Regions from separate parts of the Pseudomonas sp. CFBP 5748 genome, predicted to be linked through region 1. Evidence: predicted binding sites of a transcription regulator. Region 1 holds the regulator's gene; each other region holds the start of a gene.
What was found. Region 1 encodes FliA, which starts transcription of late flagellar genes. Its sites were predicted from a motif close to CTAAAGTTTNNNNNNNNNNNGCCGNTAA; they were not measured.
Positions count from the first base shown of each region.

Region 2: the regulator FliA is predicted to act here: its motif matches at 1,655-1,682, upstream of ACWNZ1_RS04985 (methyl-accepting chemotaxis protein).
Region 3: the regulator FliA is predicted to act here: its motif matches at 1,306-1,333, upstream of flgM (flagellar biosynthesis anti-sigma factor FlgM).

Region 1 covers NZ_JBSPTN010000001.1:244,629-251,923, forward strand. The annotation lists gene flhA (flagellar biosynthesis protein FlhA) at 132-2,261, shown strand; gene flhF (flagellar biosynthesis protein FlhF) at 2,273-3,628, shown strand; gene fleN (flagellar synthesis regulator FleN) at 3,745-4,575, shown strand; gene fliA (RNA polymerase sigma factor FliA) at 4,572-5,315, shown strand; gene ACWNZ1_RS01205 (chemotaxis response regulator CheY) at 5,481-5,852, shown strand; gene ACWNZ1_RS01210 (protein phosphatase CheZ) at 5,871-6,656, shown strand; gene ACWNZ1_RS01215 (chemotaxis protein CheA) at 6,687-7,295, shown strand, end outside.
Region 2 covers NZ_JBSPTN010000002.1:72,842-80,136, forward strand. The annotation lists gene ACWNZ1_RS04970 (MmcQ/YjbR family DNA-binding protein) at 1-282, shown strand, start outside; gene ACWNZ1_RS04975 (DUF1294 domain-containing protein) at 279-704, opposite strand; gene ACWNZ1_RS04980 (undecaprenyl-diphosphate phosphatase) at 701-1,531, opposite strand; gene ACWNZ1_RS04985 (methyl-accepting chemotaxis protein) at 1,801-3,435, shown strand; gene pnuC (nicotinamide riboside transporter PnuC) at 3,699-4,262, shown strand; gene ACWNZ1_RS04995 (AAA family ATPase) at 4,259-4,783, shown strand; gene ACWNZ1_RS05000 (hypothetical protein) at 5,120-5,566, shown strand; gene ACWNZ1_RS05005 (adhesin) at 5,568-6,146, shown strand; gene ACWNZ1_RS05010 (heme utilization protein) at 6,210-7,193, shown strand.
Region 3 covers NZ_JBSPTN010000006.1:363,231-370,525, reverse strand. The annotation lists gene ACWNZ1_RS16710 (chemotaxis protein CheV) at 1-353, opposite strand, end outside; gene flgA (flagellar basal body P-ring formation chaperone FlgA) at 432-1,196, shown strand; gene flgM (flagellar biosynthesis anti-sigma factor FlgM) at 1,370-1,687, shown strand; gene ACWNZ1_RS16695 (flagella synthesis protein FlgN) at 1,736-2,203, shown strand; gene ACWNZ1_RS16690 (flagellar brake protein) at 2,296-3,042, shown strand; gene ACWNZ1_RS16685 (MFS transporter) at 3,107-4,474, opposite strand; gene ACWNZ1_RS16680 (glutamine synthetase family protein) at 4,544-5,785, opposite strand; gene ACWNZ1_RS16675 (sensor histidine kinase) at 6,067-6,759, opposite strand; gene ACWNZ1_RS16670 (tetratricopeptide repeat-containing response regulator) at 6,752-7,295, opposite strand, start outside.

The DNA of each region.
Region 1 (7,295 bases):
AATTTAAGGCCTGGAGCCTCATGAGCGAGCGATATTTCCAGTTCCCGCAAAAGTTGGACGGCTTTTTGCACATGCAGGTTTTACGGCGCTGCGGGCGTCAAAAGTTTGCTTCACAGGAACGGGGATTATTGGTGGATCGCTCTCAGTTACTCAGCACCGCGCGCAGCAACGTAGCAGACCTCAGTCGGGGCAATCTGGGTGTGCCGCTGTTGCTGCTGGTCATGCTCGCCATGATGATGCTGCCGGTGCCGCCGTTCCTGTTGGACGTGTTTTTCACGTTCAACATCGCCCTGTCGATCGTGGTGCTGCTGGTGTGCGTGTATGCCCTGCGGCCATTGGATTTCGCGGTGTTCCCGACCATTCTGCTGGTGGCGACGCTGATGCGCCTGGCGTTGAACGTGGCGTCCACCCGGGTGGTGATGATTCACGGTCATGAAGGTCACGCTGCCGCCGGTAAGGTGATCCAGGCCTTCGGTGAAGTGGTGATCGGCGGTAACTACGTAGTCGGTATCGTGGTCTTCGCCATCTTGATGATCATCAACTTCGTCGTCGTGACCAAAGGTGCCGGGCGGATTTCCGAGGTGAGCGCGCGTTTCACCCTCGATGCGATGCCCGGCAAGCAAATGGCAATCGACGCCGACCTCAACGCCGGGCTGATCGACCAGAACCAGGCCAAGGCCCGTCGTCTGGAAGTGGCCCAGGAAGCTGAGTTCTATGGCTCCATGGATGGTGCGAGCAAATTCGTGCGCGGTGACGCCATCGCCGGCCTGTTGATTCTGTTCATCAACCTGATCGGTGGCATGGCTGTCGGTATCTTCCAGCACGGCATGACGTTCGGCGACGCTGGCAAGGTTTACGCTCTGCTGACCATCGGTGACGGTTTGGTGGCGCAATTGCCATCACTGTTGTTATCTACAGCGGCCGCGATCATGGTGACCCGTGCTTCGGGCTCCGAAGATATGGGCAAGCAGATCGGTCGGCAAATGTTCGCCACGCCCAAGGCTTTGGCGGTTGCGGCCGGACTGATGGCCGTCATGGGCCTGGTGCCCGGCATGCCGCACTTTTCCTTCCTGAGCATGGCGGCGGTTGCCGCGGGTGGCGCCTACCTGTTCTGGAAGAAGCAGAACGTGCAGAAGGTCCAGGCCCTGCAAGAGGTCAAGCGCCAGCAGGAGTTGCTGCCGTCGCCGGCCCGAGCCATGGAGACCAAGGAGCTGGGCTGGGATGACGTGACGCCGATCGACATGATCGGCCTGGAAGTCGGTTACCGCCTGATTCCATTGGTCGATCGCAACCAGGGGGGGCAGTTGCTGGCGCGGATCAAGGGCGTGCGCAAGAAGTTGTCCCAGGACTTGGGCTTCCTGATGCCCACCGTGCATATTCGCGACAACCTCGACCTGGCGCCTAGCGCCTACCGCCTGACGCTGATGGGCGTGATCCTGGCCGAAGCCGAGATCTATCCGGACCGCGAGTTGGCGATCAACCCCGGCCAGGTCTACGGCACCCTCAACGGCATCACCGCCAAGGATCCGGCTTTTGGTCTGGAAGCGGTGTGGATTGAAATCAGCCAGCGGGCCCAGGCCCAGTCCCTCGGTTACACCGTGGTGGACGCCAGCACTGTGGTGGCGACCCACTTGAATCAGATTCTGTACAAGCACTCCAGTGAGCTGATCGGTCACGAAGAAGTCCAGCAACTCCTGCAAGTACTGGCTAAAGGCTCGCCGAAGCTGGCTGAAGAGCTGGTGCCGGGCGTGGTTTCGTTGTCGCAGTTGCTCAAGGTGTTGCAGGCGCTGTTGGCCGAACAGGTGCCCGTGCGTGACATTCGCAGTATTGCCGAGGCTATCGCCAACAACGCATCCAAGAGTCAAGATACCGCCGCCTTGGTGGCTGCGGTTCGGGTCGGCGTATCCCGCGCAATCGTCCAAAGCATTGTAGGCACTGAGTCTGAGCTGCCTGTGATCACTCTGGAGCCAAGGTTGGAACAGATATTGCTCAATAGTCTGCAGAAGGCAGGACAAGGCTCGGAAGAGGGCGTTCTGCTGGAGCCAAGCATGGCCGAGAAGCTGCAGCGTTCGTTGATTGATGCAGCCCAGCGGCAGGAGATGCAAGGCCAACCAGTGATCCTGCTGGTGGCCGGTCCGATTCGCGCGATGCTCTCGCGATTCGGTCGCCTCGCGGTCCCGGGGCTGCATGTGCTGGCGTACCAGGAAATACCGGACAACAAGCAAGTGACCATCGTTGCGACAGTAGGGCCCAACGGCTGAGGTAGTGGTTTATGCAAGTGAAGCGTTTTTTCGCCGCCGATATGCGTCAGGCCATGAAGCTGGTTCGTGACGAGTTGGGCGCTGAAGCAGCCATCATTGGCAATCGCCGGATCGCTGGCGGTGTCGAGTTAACGGCTGCCCTGGATTACAAGTTGTCGGCGCTGGCCCCACGCGTTCCGAACATGGAACTCGAGGATGAGCTGCGTAAGACTCAGTCGCGCATCGCCAGCGCCCAGGCCGAATTGAGCCTGCGCAGTAGCGAAGGCGAAGGTGTCGCAGGCAGCAATCGTCAATTGTTCGCCGGTCAGCCGCTCACCGCCGGCCTGCCGTTGACCGCGGCCGAGCCGCTGGTCGAGCAGGCCCAGGCCGAGCCGCGTCGTCCGGCCCCGGCCCCGGCGCAGGCCGCGCCAGCCAGGGGTGTTGACCCGCGTGCCCTGGACTCGATGCGCTTTGAACTCAACAGCCTGCGTGAACTGATGGAGGTTCAGCTCGGCTCCCTGGCCTGGAACCAGCTGCAAGGCAGCCGTCCGGCCCAGGCCAACCTCTGGCGTCGCCTGCAACGCATCGGCTTGTCCGGCCCGTTGTCCCGTGACCTGCTGGCGCTGATCAACGGTATCGAAGAGCCTCGCCAGGCCTGGCGCATGTTGCTGGCACACTTGGCGCGGATGATCGTCACGCCGGAAGTCGAGCCGCTGGAAGAGGGCGGGGTGATTGCGATGGTCGGCCCTGCCGGCATGGGCAAGACCACCACCCTGGCCAAGCTCGCCGCCCGTTATGTACTCAAGTACGGCGCCCAGAGCATCGCCCTGGTGAGCATGGACAGTTTCCGCATCGGCGCCCAGGAACAACTCAAGACCCTGGGCCGGATCCTCAATGTGTCGGTGACCCATGTGGATCCGGGCCAGTCCCTGGTCCAGGCGCTGGAACCGCTGCTGCGCAAACGCGTCGTGCTGATCGACACCGCCGGCCTGCAAGCCAGCGATCCGGCCCTGCGCATGCAGCTCGAAAGCCTGGCCGGGCGCGGTATCAAGTCAAAAAATTATCTCGTGTTGGCAACCACTAGCCAAAAGCAGGTTCTAACCGCCGCGTACCACAGCTACAAACGCTGCGGGCTGGCCGGCTGCATCCTGACTAAGCTGGACGAAACGGCAAGCCTGGGCGAGGTGCTGAGCCTGGCGATCGGTCATGAATTACCGGTGGCCTACCTGACCGACGGACCGCGGATCCCGGATGATTTGCATCTGCCGCGCCGTCATCAACTGGTCAGTCGTGCCGTGAGTGTGCAAATGCAGGAAGAACCCAGCGAAGAAGCCATGGCTGATATGTTCGCTGATATCTACCACAGCCCGACCAAGCAGGTCGGCTGAGGTAATCATGAATATTTTTTGTACCTACATCGATGGTCTGCCATGCATTGTTCCGAATGGGAACGCGCAGCCAGTAATGTGGCCTCCGTCTAAGTAAGACAAGGTAAAGAACGAACATGGGCAGCATGCATCCCGTACAGGTGATCGCGGTGACCGGCGGCAAAGGTGGCGTCGGGAAGACTAACGTGTCAGTGAACTTGTCCCTGGCTCTGGCAGAGCTTGGCCGACGGGTCATGCTGCTGGACGCCGACCTGGGCCTGGCGAACGTCGATGTGCTGTTGGGGCTCACGCCCAAACGCACGCTGGCGGACGTGATTGAAGGCCGCTGCGAACTGCGCGACGTGCTGCTGCAGGGGCCCGGCGGGATTCGTATCGTGCCGGCTGCCTCCGGCACCCAGAGCATGGTTCACCTGACCCCGGCCCAGCACGCGGGCCTGATCCAGGCCTTCAGCGACATCGGTGATAACCTCGATGTGCTGGTGATCGACACCGCTGCCGGTATCGGTGACTCGGTGGTCAGTTTCGTCCGCGCTGCCCAGGAAGTGCTCCTGGTGGTCTGCGACGAACCCACGTCCATCACCGACGCCTATGCCCTGATCAAGTTATTGAACCGTGACTACGGCATGAACCGCTTCCGTGTCCTGGCCAACATGGCCCAGAGCCCGCAGGAAGGTCGCAACCTGTTCGCCAAGTTGACAAAGGTCACGGATCGTTTCCTGGACGTCGCCCTACAATACGTCGGCGCTGTGCCCTACGACGAAAGCGTACGCAAGGCTGTCCAGAAGCAACGTGCGGTTTATGAAGCCTTTCCCCGTTCCAAATGTGCGCTGGCGTTCAAGGCTATCGCCCAGAAGGTTGATACCTGGCCACTGCCGGCCAACCCTCGCGGGCACCTGGAGTTTTTCGTCGAGCGTCTCGTGCAACAAACAGCAGGGCCCGTGCTATGACAGCCAGCGGTTACAACCATCTCTATAAAAAATCGGCACGGGACGCCCAATACGAACTGATCGAGCGTTACGCGCCACTGGTCAAGCGTATCGCCTACCACTTGCTGGCGCGGTTGCCGGCCAGTGTCCAGGTTGAGGACTTGATCCAGGCAGGCATGATCGGCCTGCTCGAAGTGTCGAACAAATACGACGCGAGCAAAGGCGCCAGTTTCGAAACGTATGCCGGTATTCGCATTCGTGGGGCGATGCTCGATGAGGTCCGCAAGGGCGATTGGGCACCGCGTTCGGTGCATCGCAACACCCGCATGGTCAGTGACGCGATCCGCGCTATTGAAGCTAAAACCGGGCGAGACGCTAAAGATCACGAGGTTGCGGCCGAACTCCAATTGAGTCTCGATGATTATTACGGGATTTTGAACGACACCTTGGGCAGCCGCCTGTTCAGTTTCGACGACCTGCTGCAGGACGGCGAACACGAAGGGCTGCACGAGGACGGCGCGAGTGCTCACATGGAGCCATCGCGTGACCTGGAAGATGAGCGTTTCCAGAGCGCGCTGGCGGATGCGATTGCCAATTTGCCGGAGCGTGAGCGACTGGTCTTGGCGCTGTACTACGACGAAGAGCTGAACCTCAAGGAAATCGGTGAGGTCCTGGGGGTCAGCGAATCGCGGGTCAGCCAGTTACACAGCCAGTGCGCGGCCCGTTTGCGGGGGCGTTTGGGGGAGTGGCGAGCGCGCTGACAGCTGTGTGGGAGCATTGCGAACGAGCTGGTCTGGCATGCGCTGCGCCAGTCTCCAACCGTGGTGCTCCAGGCCGTTGTCGAGTGTTGTGCCGGATTGATTGAAATGGCGCGTTCAGGTGCTGGGCGCGTTTAAGACTGCTTGGAGGTCGAATTGGACAAGAACATGAAAATCCTCATCGTTGATGACTTCTCAACGATGCGGCGGATCATAAAAAACCTGTTGCGTGACCTTGGGTTCACCAACACGGTCGAGGCTGACGATGGCACTACTGCCATTCCGGTCCTCAACAGCGGGAGCATCGACTTTCTGGTGACTGACTGGAACATGCCCGGCATGACCGGTATCGACTTGCTGCGCCATGTACGCGCCGACGAAAAACTCAAGCACCTTCCGGTGCTGATGGTGACTGCCGAAGCCAAGCGCGAGCAGATCATCGAAGCGGCCCAAGCCGGTGTGAACGGCTATGTGGTCAAACCCTTCACGGCCCAGGCGTTGAAAGAGAAGATCGAAAAAATCTTCGAACGCATCGGTTAACGGCGCCACGGGGGAGCTATGGACAACGAATCTTCAATGGGCGACTTCGAATCGACCCTGAAAAAACATGCCCGCGAACTGGTCGACAGCCTTGAAAAAGGCCGCTTTGGCGATGCGGTTCAAATGATCCATGAGCTCAACCAGACCCGTGACCGAGGTCTGTATCAGGAAGTGGGCAAGCTCACGCGTGAATTGCACAGCGCAATTGTCAATTTCCAGATCGACCCGCACATGCCGCAGGCCGAGGAAGTCTCGCAGATCACCGACGCTACCGAGCGTCTGGGTTATGTGGTCAAGCTGACCGAGGCCGCAGCCAACCGCACCATGGACTTGGTGGAGAGCGCAACGCCGCTGGTCAATGGCCTGAGCGAAGAAGCCCAGGCCTTGAGCACCGATTGGGGCCGGTTCATGCGTCGCGAAGTCGGCGCTGAAGAGTTTCGGGAGCTGGCCCGCCGGGTCGACGGTTTCCTGACGCGCAGCGGCACCGAGACCCGCGCCGTGGCAAGCAACCTCAACGACATTCTGCTGGCTCAGGACTATCAGGACTTGACCGGCCAAGTGATCAAGCGCGTGACCCAATTGGTCACCGAAGTTGAAAGCAATCTGCTCAAACTGGTGTTGATGGCCAGCCAGGTCGACCGCTTTGCAGGCATCGAACACGACCGTGAAGCGATACTTGCTGAAAAAGATCCACAAAAACATCTCTCGCAGGGTGAAGGTCCGCAGATTCATGCCGATAAAAGAGAAGACGTTATGTCCGGTCAGGACGATGTGGACGATTTGCTGTCCAGCCTTGGATTCTGAGTTTTAGCCCTGTTTTAGGAGCAGCCATTAATGAGCTTCGGCGCCGATGAAGAGATCCTTCAGGATTTCCTGGTTGAGGCCGGCGAGATTCTAGAGCAACTGTCTGAACAGCTGGTCGAGCTGGAAAGCCGACCAGATGATGCGGACTTGCTCAATGCAATTTTTCGCGGTTTCCACACTGTAAAAGGAGGCGCCGGCTTCCTCCAGCTCAATGAGTTGGTGGAGTGCTGCCACATTGCCGAAAACGTGTTCGACATCCTGCGCAAGGGTGAACGCCGCGTTGATTCGGAACTGATGGACGTGGTGCTCGAAGCGCTGGATGCGGTCAACGGCATGTTCAGTGAAGTGCGCGAGCGCTCGCCGATCACCGCTGCCACCCCTGAGTTGCTCGCCGCGCTGGCACGCCTGGCCGAGCCACAATCGGCTGACGAAGCCGCGCCGGTTGTCGAGGCGGTCGCTGAAGAACCGGTCGCCGAGGAATCGGGCGACATCACCGATAACGAATTTGAACAATTGCTGGACTCGCTGAACGCCGTCAAGGCTGAAGCCGCAGCCCCGGCAGTTCCCGCCCCCCCTGCGGCACCAAGCAGCGAGTCGACTGCCGCTGCCAGCGATGAAATCACTGACGACGAGTTCGAA
Region 2 (7,295 bases), on a different contig from region 1:
TGGGGCGGCGTGCGGGTGTTCTCCATCGCCGGGAACAAGATGTTCGCTCTCCAGGGCCTGCGCAGCGATTCGCTGGCGTTCAAGGTCGACAAGGATCTGTTCCTCGGTCATTGCGACCGCCCGGGCATTCATCCCGCGCCTTACCTGGCGCGGGCCCAGTGGATCATCATGCAGGTGCCCTACCCGCTGGGTGCCGATGAACTGCGAGGCCTGCTGCAACGCTCTCACCAATTGGTGGTCAGCAAATTGCCCAAGCGCACCCAGGTCGGGTTGCTGCTCTAGAGCAACGTCAGCAGGCGCCCCAGGAACAACTGGTCGATCCAGAACACTTGGTGCAACAGCACGATGAACCAGAACACCACCTGAAACGACACCTTTCGGGTCTTGTGGCGAAACACCTGCTGGGCCAGCAGTGCCCCGGGCCAACCACCGGCCAGCTCCACCGCATGCAGCACGTTCTCCGGGGTGCGCCAGGCGTCAATGCGAGCCTTGCGCTTGTCGCTCCAGTACAGCAGAAACGCCAGCAGGCTGACGACGCCATAGGCCACCATCGGCACCCAGGACACCGACCGCAGTCCGAGCAGCAGCGACCCGAACAACGGCAAGGCACACAGCAGGACAAACACTATCAACTTGAGCCGCAGGTTCTGCACGGCGCCGTCGGTATTGCGCGCCACGCGTTTGCGGGTGCCTGGATCGTTCATGGCCGGGCAGCCGTCCAGTCCACCCAGCCGAATTGCCAGGTCGCCAGGATCAACAGGCCGAACGCGATCCGGTACCAGGCGAACACCGCGTAACTGTGACTGGCGATGAAGCGCAGCAGGCCCTTGACCGCAATCATCGCGAAAATGAATGCGGTGACGAAACCGATGGCAAACACCGGGAAATCCGCCGGAACGAACAGCTCGCGGTATTTATAGCCCGAATAGACAGCCGCACCGACCATGGTCGGCATCGCCAGGAAGAACGAGAACTCGGTCGCAGTCTTGCGCGACAGGCCGAACAGCAGCCCACCGATGATGGTCGCCCCCGAACGGGAGGTGCCGGGAATCATCGCAATGCACTGGGCCAGGCCGACCTTCAGGGCGTCCTTCCACGTGATCTCATCCACCGTTTCGGCGTGCACCTGGTGCTGGCGCTTTTCGGCCCAGAGCATCACCAAACCACCCAATACCAGCGCCGCGGCCACCGTGATCGGATTGAACAGGTATTCGTGGATCAGGTCGGCAAACAGCACGCCCAGCACCACGGCGGGCAGGAAGGCGATCAGCAGGTTGGCGGTAAACCGGCGGGCACCGGGTTGCGTTGGCAAACCGAATACCACGTCGAAGATCTTGCGCCGAAACTCCCAGACCACCGCGAGGATCGCGCCCAGCTGGATAATGATGTTGAACGCCATCGAGCGCTCGCCGCCGAACTCGAGCAAGTCGGCGACAATGATCTGGTGCCCCGTACTGGAAATCGGCAGGAACTCCGTCAAGCCTTCTACCACGCCAAGAATCAGTGCCGAAAAGGCGGTCCACAAATCCATTCATCCCCCAAAAGACTATGCTTGCGCAGGTCTCATAAAAATTTTAAGCAATATGCAGGTGCAAACAGCAGGCGCACGGTGACTGCGATTTCTCAAAAAAACCAATGAAAAAATCAGGACAGGCTCAGGTTTTGCGCTGCGGGGCCGAAATCCTATCAGACAAGCCCTGATAACGCTGCCGCGTTATGACCCAGGTCAATCACGCGTACCTGGCGGGCGCTAAAGTGCCGGCCGTCGTTATGACAAGAATAAAAACGGAGTGACAGCGTATGAATAGCTTGCGCAGTGTGTCGATCAGCCGACGCTTGTGGCTCATATTGGTCGTAGCCATCGTGATGTTATTCACGCTGGGCGCGTTCATGTTGAAACAGATCCACACCGACCTCTATCAGGCCAAGGTGCAGAAGACCCAGCATGTGGTGCAGACCGCCAGTGGCGTGCTGACCTACTACCATGGGTTGGAAACCGCCGGCACCCTGACCCGCGACGCTGCGCAAAAGCAGGCCCTGAGCGCCGTGCGCGGCCTGCGCTACAACGAAACTGACTATTTCTGGATCAACGACCTGACACCGGTCATGGTCATGCACCCGACCAACCCGAAACTTGAAGGCCAGAATCTCTCGGCGATCCGCGATCCGAACGGTTATGCGCTGTTCAACGAGATGGTCGCCATCGCCAAGGCCAAGGGCGCCGGCATGATCAACTACCTCTGGCCGAAACCGGGTGCCGAGGCGCCGGTGGCGAAGACTTCCTACGTCAAGCTGTTCGAGCCCTGGGGCTGGATCATCGGTTCGGGCGTGTACGTGGATGACGTGGAAGCCGAGTTCCAGTCCCAACTGATCAAAGCCTCGTTGATCGGCCTGGCAATCACGTTGCTCATGGGGCTGTTATTGACCCTGATCGTGCGCAGCATCGTCCGACCGCTGCAGGAAACGGTCAACGCCATGGCCAACATCGCCAGCGGCGAAAGCGACTTGACCCGCACCCTCGACACCCACGGCCAGGACGAAGTCACGCAACTGGCGCGGCACTTCAACGCCTTTACCGCCAAGCTGCGGCAAGTGGTGACCCAGTTGCAAGCCTCGGCCAGCGCGCTGGGGCAATCCTCCAACGAGTTGGGCAACGATGCCGCCCAGGCCCAGGAGCGCAGCCAGCAGCAGTCGCAACAAATGGAACTGGTGGCCACCGCGATCAACGAAGTGACCTATGGCGTGCAGGACGTGGCGAAGAACGCCGAGCACGCCGCCAGTGAGATGCGCGACGCCGAATCCCAGGCCCAGCAAGGCCAGGTCAATATCGATGGCAGCTTGCAGCAGATCGACCGCCTCTCCCAGACCATCGACCAGGCGGTGGAAGTGATTCGCACCCTGGCGAGCGAAAGCACCCAGATTGGCAGCGTGCTGGAGGTGATCCGTTCCATTGCCGAGCAGACCAACCTGTTGGCCCTCAACGCCGCCATCGAAGCCGCCCGCGCCGGTGAGCAAGGCCGTGGTTTTGCGGTGGTGGCCGATGAAGTACGGTTGCTGGCACAGCGTACGCAAAAGTCCACCGCTGAAATCCAGGCGATGATCGAACGTCTGCAAAACCATTCCGAGGCCGCGGTAAAAGTCATCAGCGACAGCAGCCGCGCCTCACAACTGACCATCGAACAGGCCGGCCTGGCGGGTGCCAGCCTTAACGCTATCGGCCAGGCCCTGCGCAACCTCAACAGCCTGAACGCTTCCATCGCCAGTGCCACCCTGCAGCAGGCCCATGTCGTGGAAGACATCAACCAGAACGTCACCCAGGCGGCCGGACTGTCCCACAGCACGGCCGTGGCGGCCGAACAGTCGAGCCTGGCGAGCACGCGGCTCAAGGCACTGAGTGAACAATTGAACGGGTTGCTCACACAGTTCCGGGTCTAAGGATTGATGGACTCTTTGTGGGAGCGAGCTTGCTCGCGATGACGGCGGCGCATTCAACACTGATGCAAGCTGAGCCACCGCTATCGCGAGCAAGCTCGCTCCCACAGGGGGGTCTACTGAGCCCAGGTTTCGTCCTCACCGCAAATCCCTTGTGGAAGCGAGCCTGCTCGCAATAGCGTCGGCACAGCCAGCATTGATATTGGAGCTGCCCACGCCATAACGTTTACAATCCCCGCCCTCTCCCTCTTCCCCAAGGAATCGCCATGTCCGGGCTTGAACTGTTTGCCGCAGCCCTCGGCGTGATTGCTGTCTGGCTGACCGTCAAGCAGAACCCCTGGTGCTGGCCGATCGGCCTGGTCATGGTGTTGCTGTACAGCTGGATTTTCTTCGAGGTGAAGTTGTACTCGGACATGTTGCTGCAGGTGATCTACGCCGTGCTGCAACTCTATGGCTGGTGGCAATGGACCCGCGCCGGGCAGCATCATGATGGGCGGCAGGTGACGCGCCTGGGTGCGCCATCGGTGCTGCTCGGGTTGGCCATCGGTGCCGCAGGCAGCTTGATGCTGGGCGCCGCCATGGCGCACTGGACCGACGCCGCCCAGCCCTGGCTCGACGCGGCGCTCACCGGTTTCAGCCTCGTGGCCCAGTGGTGGATGGCGCAGAAGCGCGTGCAATGCTGGCCCCTGTGGATCGCCCTGGACGTCATCTTCGTTGGCCTGTTCGTCTACAAGGACCTGCACCTCACCGCCGCGCTCTACGCCCTGTTCACCCTGTTGGCGATCCAAGGCTGGCGGGAATGGCGCGCCGATCCGGCCCTGCGCGCATGAAGGTGGTGGTTCTGACCGGCCCGGAATCCAGCGGCAAGAGCTGGCTGGCGGCGCAGTTGCAGACGCATTTCGGCGGTTTGCGGGTGGATGAATACGTTCGCCATTTCATGGAACAGCACCTGCGCGATACCTGCCTGGGCGACATCACCGACATCGCCACCGGCCAATTGGCCTGGGAGGACATGGCTCGTGCCCGGCTGCCGAGGTTGCTGATCCTCGACACCCATCTGTTGAGCAATATCCTCTGGAGCCAGACCCTGTTCGATGACTGCCCAGCCTGGCTCGAGCCGGCCTTGCTCGCGCGCCATTACGACTTGCACCTGCTGTTGAGCCCCGAGCAGGTCGAATGGATCGGTGACGGCCTGCGCTGCCAGCCTGACCTGGCAGAGCGCCTGCGCTTCTTCGACGCGATCGAGCATTGGCTGGTCCGGCACCAGCAGCCTTTCCAAGTAATCGAAGGTGATTGGGTGCAACGTCGGGAGCGGGTGTTCGCAGCCGTTACCCGGCTGCTCGACGCCTGACCCCCTGCGACGGGGGTGACAGCCACATTTGTTCCATGCCTGAAACACTTCCATGTGCGTCAACCCCTGCCCCAGGGCCCTTTCACACAATTGTCATCGTCACTGTCAGTTTCTTGAAACACCTCACTGCACTGCCTGGATCCAGAGCCAAGCGATAGCGCACGGCCATTAACGCCCATCAGGGCTGTCTCACGGATGAAACAGATCCGCTCTGCAGTCCATGCAAAAAAAACCTAACTCATTGAATTAACAGTCCTTCCAAAACCCGGCACAACACATGCTCCTCTTCTTCCCAACGCTGACTAGGGCCAGCCCACCGAAGAAGGAATCGATGCCGTGGGGACTTTCAAAAGAAGTTTGACCTGCCTGCTGGTGATCGGCTGCGCCGCCGGCGCGACACTCAGCCTACCGGTACAGGCCGAGGGCAACGGCGTCATTGTGCTCAACCGTGACGTGCAACCCGTGCACATTGGTCGCTACGGTGGCAAAGACCCCTACCCGACCACCGTCAACGCCAACCCATCCGACCGAATCAATCAGGCGATCACCAGCACTGAACTCAGTGATGGCGAGTTCGCCAGCGTTGCCAGCGGCTCTTCGATCCGCAACACCATCAACCCGAACACCGGCGTGCAGGGCCTGAATGTCGTCACCAATCCCAACGGCATGCCCGGCATGAGTGCCGGTCATGGTGGCGGCAGCGGAGGCGCGATCTCCGGCACCATCAACCGCTCGCTGAGTTCCGGACTGGCCCCATTGGGTCGGCTGGCGGGAGGCCAGTGACATGAAGCCTGTCTTGTTTCTGCTTACCCTACTCGGCACCTCCATTGCGCTCGCCGATCCAGGCGTGGCGGTGGTCAGTAGCGCCACCCTGCAGGATTCCGGCAGCCAGTACACCGGCAACTTCAACGTCAACCAGGCGGCCGGCGACCAGACCCAGCAAACCAACACCCGGGCCATCGCCATTGGCACCCATGCCCAGGCCACCACCCGCGTACACCAACGCCTGGACGCGCCAGCCAACCCGTCCATGAACGCAACCGCCCACATCGGCGGCAACTCATTCACCAACGGCAACGGGGTACTGGGCGTCAACCAGTCCGCCGGGGCCAACAACCAGATGGCCAATGTCATGCGAGTGGGCATCAGTGCCCATCCGCAGAGCATTGACGACAGCGCCCTTTCTCAACAGAACGTGGCGTTGCTACCGAACTCAGGAGCAACTGGCACCCCAACCGGCAGTCGCCAGGTCGCCACCAGCGACCAGGCATTCACCGGCAGCCGTGGGGTCATCCAGGTGAACCAGAGTGCCGGGGTGGGGAACCGCATGGCTAACACCCTGAGCATCCGGGTCGCTGACTGACCCGGATACAGCACCCATAAGAAAGTACTGACACTTAACCAACGACACGCAAGGAGAAACACCATGAAACCTACAATGGCACTCAAACCATTGGTTTTCGCTCTCGCCGCTGTCATGGCAATGGCCGCACAGGCCGGTGGAAACGGTAACGGCAACGGGCACGGCAATGGTCATGGCGACCATGGTCCCAAGGGCCCAACGTGGGAAGAACAACTTTCCATCAATGCCAGCGCGATGGCTACCGTGATCGATGAGCAGAGCAGCGACGGCAACGAAGTGCTCAACCAGGGCACCAAAAACACCGCCGAAGCCACCGACTCCCTCAATGGCAGCAACGGTAACATGGGGGCGAACATCGCCGCCGGCGACGGAAACCAACAAGATAACGCCGCAGCGCTGGCTACTGCCGACGAAAGCTTCATCTTCGGCTCGGCTGTCGCCGCCTCCAGTGCCACGCAAACCAACACCAACAACTATGTAAAAAACAACTCGACCCACAACAACGCCTCGCTCACCAATGCGGGCAACAACGGCTCCGGCAACATCGGCATCAACGTGACCGCCGGTAACTTCAACCAACAGAAAAACAACCTGGCCATCGCGGTATCGGGTGGCCGTGTCGCACAGGCCTCTGCCGAGGCCAATCAGTCCTCCACCGGCCTTGTGGTCGACAACAAAGGCGTGCGGACCTACAAAACCGACACCCTCACCAGCACCTACGCCGCTTCTGGCACCTTCAAGGCCAAAGGCACCGGCACCGTGGAAGATGACGACCATGGCGGATGGGGCAACAGAGGTGGCAACGGCGGCGGTCACGATGACGATAAGTTCAAGTTCTCCGCAGTGGGCACTTTCGAACTGTCCGGCACCAACACTCAGCAAGTGCTGACCCGCGACGGCTGGAAAAACCCTGTGATCAACAACGCCACCATGACCAACTCCATGAACGGCTTCTCCGGTAACGGCGGCGCCAACGTGTCGGCGGGCGTGGGCAACCAGCAAAGCAACTCGCTGTCCATCGCCGCTGGCTGCAGAGCCTGCATGTAAAAAGTACCACTGTGGGAGTAGTGGCTCTGTGGGAGCACCGTTTGCTCGCGATGAGGTCGTCACGTACGGCACCTCTGCTGGCTTTAAAATCGCTATCGCAAG
Region 3 (7,295 bases), on a different contig from region 1:
TCCCAGTTCATGTTGACGATGCGCTCCACCGAGCGAACCAGGAAACCCTGGGTCTTGGTGTTGTACTCGGTGATGATCACGAACGGATTGCTCTGATCCAGCAGCCGACCGGAACCGGTCGCCATGGCCAGATCGAGAATCGGGATGGTCGCTCCCCGGATATTCGCCACACCGCACACGACGGGACTGGACTTGGGCATCAGGGTCAGCTTAGGACATTGCAGCACCTCGCGGACCTTGAATACGTTGATTCCATACAATTGCTGGCCGTCGAGACGGAACAGCAACAGCTCCAGGCGATTCTGACCGACCAGCTGTGTACGCTGGTTTACCGAGTCCATTACTCCCGCCATGCCCTGACTCCTACCTAACGCTAATGTGTCCGACGCGCATTCATCACTAAACGGCACGGGGCTTGCTATTCAACCGGCATGAACGCACAAACGACATTTTCTCGACGCCTGATCACTCACTGCCGCCATTGGCTCGGTGCACTGTTGGCTGTCTGCCTGTTCACTTCGGGCGGCCCTGCCCTCGCTGCTGTTCCGGTTACCTTGCCTGATCTACTTATCGGCGTCACTCAGGGCTTTCTTGAATTCACCGTAGAAGACTACCTGGCTACCAGTCAAACCGAAGGCCGCTACGAAATCGAAGTCAACCAACTCGACCCACGGTTGCGCATGCCGATGTGCGACAAGGAATTGACTGCTTCGCTGGAGAGCCCGGCCCGGCCCATGGGCCGCGTCACCGTGAAAGTGCGTTGTGACAGCGCTGCCCCCTGGACGGTGTTCGTGCCCGCTCAAGTGCGCCTGTTCCGCGAAATTGTCACCACCACCCGTCCGCTCAAGCGAGCCGGGATTGTCGAGCCTCAGGACGTGATGTTGCGCGAACGGGATATCAGCCAGATCACCCAGGGTTTCCTGACCTCCGTCGACCAGGCGATCGGCCAGAAACTTGTCCGACCAATGGTCGCCGACCAGGTCGTTACCCTGGTGCACCTGGAGCAGGCCGAAGTGATCCGCAAAGGCGACCAGGTAGTCATCACCGCCCGCAGCGGAACCTTGGCCGTGCGGATGCCGGGCGAAGCCCTGTCCAACGGCGGTATGCGTGAACAGATCCGGGTAAAGAACCTCAACTCCCAACGGGTAATCAAGGCGCAGGTGATGGCCCCGGGCCAGGTGGAAGTGGCTATGTAGCGATAAGGTAGAGACGGGTAGAAAGCTGGCGCTTGATCCCGGTGTTCCCTAGACTGTGCCTTACGCAAAGGCAAGCGCAGACGTGCGCACGTTCATTGAATAAATGAGCCTAAAGTTTTTTTGGGGATGGCCGAAAACATGGCAAGCGTCCAAATACCCAGAGGTTTTTTACCATGGTCATCGATTTCAATCGTTTAAACAGCTCTTCACCGTTGACAGGCACTACGCGTACCAGCGTGAGCAAGGAAACTGTCGAAACCGACAAATCCGCACCGCTGCCTACCCCGGCCGAACAAGTCAGCAACGGAGAGTCGGTACACCTCAGCAATGAGGCTCAGCAGTTGCAGAAGGTCACTGACAAGCTGCGCGATCAACCTGTCGTCGACAACGCCCGCGTGGCCGAGTTGAAAGCAGCAATCGCCGATGGCAGCTATAAAGTCGACAGCAGCCGCGTAGCCAGCAAACTGCTCAACTTCGAAGCCCAGCGCTAGGCTGCCGCCAGCGCCAGGCTTTTGGACGCTTAAGACCCAAGGCCAGCCATGCACGACACTAATTTGTTGCAACTGATCACCGACGACTTTATTCCAGCACAACAATTGCTGGAGTTATTGCAGGCCGAATCCCTGGCACTGTATGGTCGCGATATGCCCTTGCTGGAAAATATCCTGGCGCAGAAACAGGCATTGATCATCTTGCTCGATCAGCATGGCCGCAAGCGCAGCGAGACCCTCGCCAGCCTCAACCTGCCCGCCAACCACGAAGGCCTTGAACAACTGGCCAGCCAATCATCGATCGGCGATCAGTTGCTGTCCCAAAGCGCAGTGCTCAATGAGCTGCTCGCCCAGTGCCAGGCCGCCAACGTTCGCAATGGCCAGTCGATCCAGGTCCAGCAGGCCGCCACTGCCAACCAGTTGCGCATCCTCAATGGCGGCGAAGTGCCGACCCTGTATGACGCTCGCGGCTCGACCGCCAAGATGGTCAAGCACCGCCCGCTCAGCCAGGCATGAAACGAACAATGCCTGCGCTCTATCAACGCGCGATACATGCTGGCAAAATGCTGGCTTTTTGTAGTCGTATTTTGCCTGGAGATTGACCCACCGTGTTCAATGACTCAAACGCGGATGATGCTCCGCAGCCACCCAAGGTGCTCAGCACGCCCCTGGAAATCGCCGGCAACCTGCGGATGCTGCAAGATAGCCATGACCCGTTGATCATTACCTTCCACGAACGTACCCAGCGCTTCCAGAGCTACCTGGTGGACATCGATCGCGAGAGCAACTCCATCGCCCTGGATGAAATGATTCCCCGGGACGGTGAACGCTTCCTGCTGGCAGGCGAACCGTTTCGTGTCGAGGGTTTCCATGACGGCGTGCGCATCGCATGGGAAGGCAAAGGCCCCTTGACCATCACCGAATCCAGCGACGGTCGCTGCTATCGCGGCGCCTTGCCCGACGAAGTGGTCTACCACCAACGCCGCAACGCCTTCCGCGCCGCCCTGAAACTGGCGCAACTGGTGGACGTCGAACTGGGTGGCGAAAAGCTCAAGTCCTCCGTCAACGGCAAGCTGCTGGATATCTCGGCAACCGGTTGCAAGCTGCGCTTCGAAGGCGACATTACCGCGCGCCTGCAATTGGGCCAGGTTTACGAACGTTTCATCGCAGCCCTGCCCTTTGGCAACATGACTGCACCGGTTGAACTGCGTTACCTGCATTTCGAAGAGCGGATCAACACCACCTTCGCGGGTGTGCGCTTCCACAATATCACTGGCCTGGTGCAACGGCAGGTTGAGCGTTTCGTCTATCAGCTGCAGCGCGAAGCCCGGCGTTTCGATAAAGACGACCTCTGATCTTCTTCGCGCCACGAAAAACGGGCAGTCCCTTGCGGTGACTGCCCGTTTTTTTATGCCTGGTTCAAGGCCTGGCTTGAGTAAAACTGGGGGTCTCTGGCTCGTCAGGCGCCGCTTCGGTTTCAGCGACCGGCTCTGCAGCCGGTTCTGACTCAACGTCTGGATTGGCCGGCGCCTGCATCTGCTCCTGCACCACCTGCTCATCCACTCGCGGATCGAGGCACGCCACCAGGGGTGAACTCGACATGCTGTCGGGCATTGCCACGTGATGCAGCGGTGCGTCATCGACCTGATGCAGGTTGGTCACCGCTTTCGGCCGGATCCGCCACACCAGCACCAACGCGAAGAACGCGAAGAACGCATATAGCATCTGACTGCCAAACATCTTCATCAGCACCCCGGCCACCAGCGGCCCGATACTGGCACCGACGCCGTAGGTCACCAACAGCATTGCCGTGAGCGACACCCGACGATCCCCTTCGACATGGTCGTTGGAAAACGCCACCGCCAGCGGATACAGGCAGAACTGCACCAGCGAACAGAAGAATCCCGCGACGAACAGCACCTCCAGCGGTACTTTCGGCAGGATCGCCAGCGGTAACGCGCACACCACCAGGACCAGCGCAAAACACCGAATCAGCAACGCCCGATCATAGCGGTCGGACAGCCAGCCCAGCGGCCACTGCACCAACAGTCCGGCGAAGATGCAGCTACCCATGAACAGACCGACCTGCTCGGTCGACAGGCCCTGCTGAGAGGCGTACAGCGGTGCCAGGCCATAGAACGAGCCGACGATCAGCCCGGAGCCCAACACCGTGCTCAACGATTGCGGCACGCGCTTGATGAAGAATCGCGGCTCCATCGGCGCCGGATGCAGCGCCGCCGGGTGAATCCGCCGGGTCAGCGCCACCGGCACCAGGCACAGGGCGAAACACAGCGCCACCAGCATCAGCAGCTCCAGCCCAAGGGCCGGGTGCATGACCAGGATCAGTTGACCCAGTACCAGCCCCAGGTACGAGGCGATCATGTAGCCACTGAACACCACGCCACGCTGCTTGGCCTCCGCCTGTTCGTTGAGCCAGCTCTCAATGACCATGTACTGGCACATCATGCCCAGGCCGACAATCGTCCGCAGCACGATCCAGGCCGGCAACCAGTCCACCAGTCCATGGCCCAGCACCGCCGCCCCGACGATCCCGGCGCAGGCCGAATAGGCGCGGATATGCCCGACGCGAGCGATCAGCCGGTGGCCGATCTTGCCACCCAGCACCAGGCCAAAGTAGTTGGCGGCCATCAGCGCACCGACCCACAGGCTGTCGACATGGTCGGCGGCCAGACGCAGGGCTAGGTAAGTACTCAACAAGCCCGAGCCGATCAACATCATCAGCGAGGCGAAATACAGTGCTCGAAAAGGTTTCCAGATTTGGCGCATCGGCGTTCCGAGCGGCTCCTTGAGATAAGTAAGGGCTACCCCTGAAGATAGCCCTAATGCGACGGTTCGTTATGCCTGGGCCGCTAGAACACGCCGCTCCCAGGGAGTGATTTCATCAAAGAAGCTGGTCAGTTCCATGGACTTCGAAGCGACGTAGCCTTCGATGAACTCCGCACCGAACAGTTCCTTCGCCAGATAGCTACGCTTCAGACGCTCCAGGGCGGCATGCAAGGTACATGGCAGCGACAGATTATCCGGCACTTGGAACTCGCCCTGGATCGCGGCGCTCGGCTCCAGGTGATTTTCAATGCCATAGAGCCCGGCTGCCAGGCTGGCGGCAATCGCCAGGTAAGGGTTGGCATCCGCTCCCGGCAAGCGATTCTCGACCCGACGAGCCACCGGCGAACTGGCAGGGATACGCAACCCGGCCGAACGATTGTCATGGGACCAACAGGCATTGTTCGGCGATGCAAATGGGTGGCACAGGCGCTGGTAGGAGTTCACGTTCGGCGCGAACAACGCAGTGAAATCGGCCATGCCGGCCTGTTGTCCGCCGATGAAGTGCCGGAAAGCTGCCGTCGGCTCACCCGTCGCATCACTGAACACATTGCGACCGCTGCCCAGCTCGACGACGCTCTGGTGGATATGCATCGAACTGCCTGGTGTATGGGCCAGGGGCTTGGCCATGCAAACCACAGTCAGGCCGTGCTTGAGCGCCACTTCCTTGAGCAGGTGCTTGAACAGGAACGTCTGGTCGGCCAGCAACAAAGGGTCGCCGTGGAGCAGATTGATCTCGAACTGGCTCACGCCCATTTCATGCATGAAGGTGTCGCGAGGCAAGCCCAGCGCCGCCATGCATGCATAGACTTCACTGAAGAACGGTCGCAGGCCATTGTTGGAGCTGATACTGAATGCCGAATGACCTTCTTCGCGACGGCCATCCAGGCCCACCGGCGGCTGGAACGGCTGGGTCGGGTCCGGGTTGGGTGCGAAGACAAAGAATTCCAGCTCGGTGGCCACGACTGGCGCCAGGCCCAGGGCCGCATAGCGAGCGATGACGGCCTTGAGCTGCCCGCGCGTGGAAAGCCGGGAGCTTTCGCCGGTCAACTCATCGGCGTCGCAAATCGCCAAGGCACGGGGCTGTTGGCTCCAGGGCAGGCGATGGATCTGTTTCGGATCGGCCACCAGCGCTAGATCGCCGTCGTCGCTGCCATAAAAGCGCGACGGCGGATAACCACCCATGATGCATTGCAGCAGCACGCCCCGCGCCATCTGCAACCGTCGACCTTCGAGGAAACCCTCGGCGGTCATCACCTTGCCTCGCGGCACGCCATTCAAATCCGGCGTAACGCATTCAATCTCATCAATGCCCGTCAGTCGCTGCGCGAGTGAACGCTGGCCATCGGTCGTCATGACGCAATCCTTGTTATGTGCGAGCCGCGAACGGCAACCCGTACAAAATAGGCTTCACCTGTTCGGAATATCAAGCATCCCAGGACAATAAACCCCAAGCTTCTGGAATACATTGTGGGAGCGAGCTTGCTCGCTCCCACAGGGGATTTGTGTTGGTAGGGTTATTTGCGCAGGCAGGCTCAGGGCAGATAAATCCGGAACACCCCACCACCGAGCACACCGCCATTGGCAATCTCGGTGCGCCCGCACAGGCCGCCACGCTGATGCAGCCCGGCGATCCGCGCGGCGAAGTACAAGCCCAGCCCGGTGCTGCCGCTGCTGTGGTTGATGCCCTGCACATACTCGGCCTGACGCTCGATCATCTCGGGCGGATAACCTTCGCCGTCATCATTGATGGTCAGCACCAACTGCCCGGCTTCGTCGCTCGCACTGATCAACAACGTTTGGCGCGCATGGCGAATGGCATTGTTGATGCTGTTATCGAGCACCGAAGCAATCAGCTCGCGATCGAAAAAGCCCAGAGGACTGAGCGGATCGACTTCGTACGTCGCCATGATCCCGCGGCTACGGAACACGTCCTGATGGCCGGCCAGCTGCGCTTCGATAAAGTCATCCAACTCATGGTAGGCCGGGTGCAGCGGCAGCTGGTTGACGCCCAGCTTGTACAGCCCCAGCAGTTGCACCAGCAAGCCATTGAGATGAGCGAACTCGAACTCGATGACGCCCTGCTCCGAAGTCTGCCGCTCGGGATCGGGCAAACGCTCAAGCCATTGCGTATGCGCCTGCATGAGCAAAGTCAGGGAGTTCTTCATGTCGTGTACGGTAGACGCGATCACCGTGGAAAAATCGAGTGCCTGTTCGCTGTCATTCATCGCCAAATGCCTTGCTTCGCAGTTTCTGATAACGCGCAAAACGCGCATCGGTGTCGGGCATCATGCCCACCAGTTTCAGGCAGGCGCGACATTCCTGCAGCAGCTCCGATTCCACGCTGGTATCGGTACCATGCAGCAGGGACTGCGCCATGTTCAGGGCAATACTGATGTTCTTCGGTTGCATCTTCAGGGCACGACGGAACAGCTCCCGCGCCTCGGGCAACGCGCCGGTCTTGTAGACGCGCACGCCTTCGCGGTTCAGCTCGGCGGCGGCATTGCCTTGATTGAGAATGTTCGGGTCGTCGGTCAACTTGGCAATGCCTTGCATCACCGTCGGGTCGTCGCCGTAGATCTCCGCGCAGTTCTTGAGCATCGACTCGCCGGCACTGGTCTGGCCGAGCATTTGTAGCTGCTTGGCCACCAACAAGGCCGCTTCGGCACTCATGAACTGCTCCATGCCGTCGAGGCGCTGCAAGGCCTGCTCAGTGAGCTTTTCGGCAGTTTCAGCATCGTTCAACAGCAGGCTCGTGGCCTTC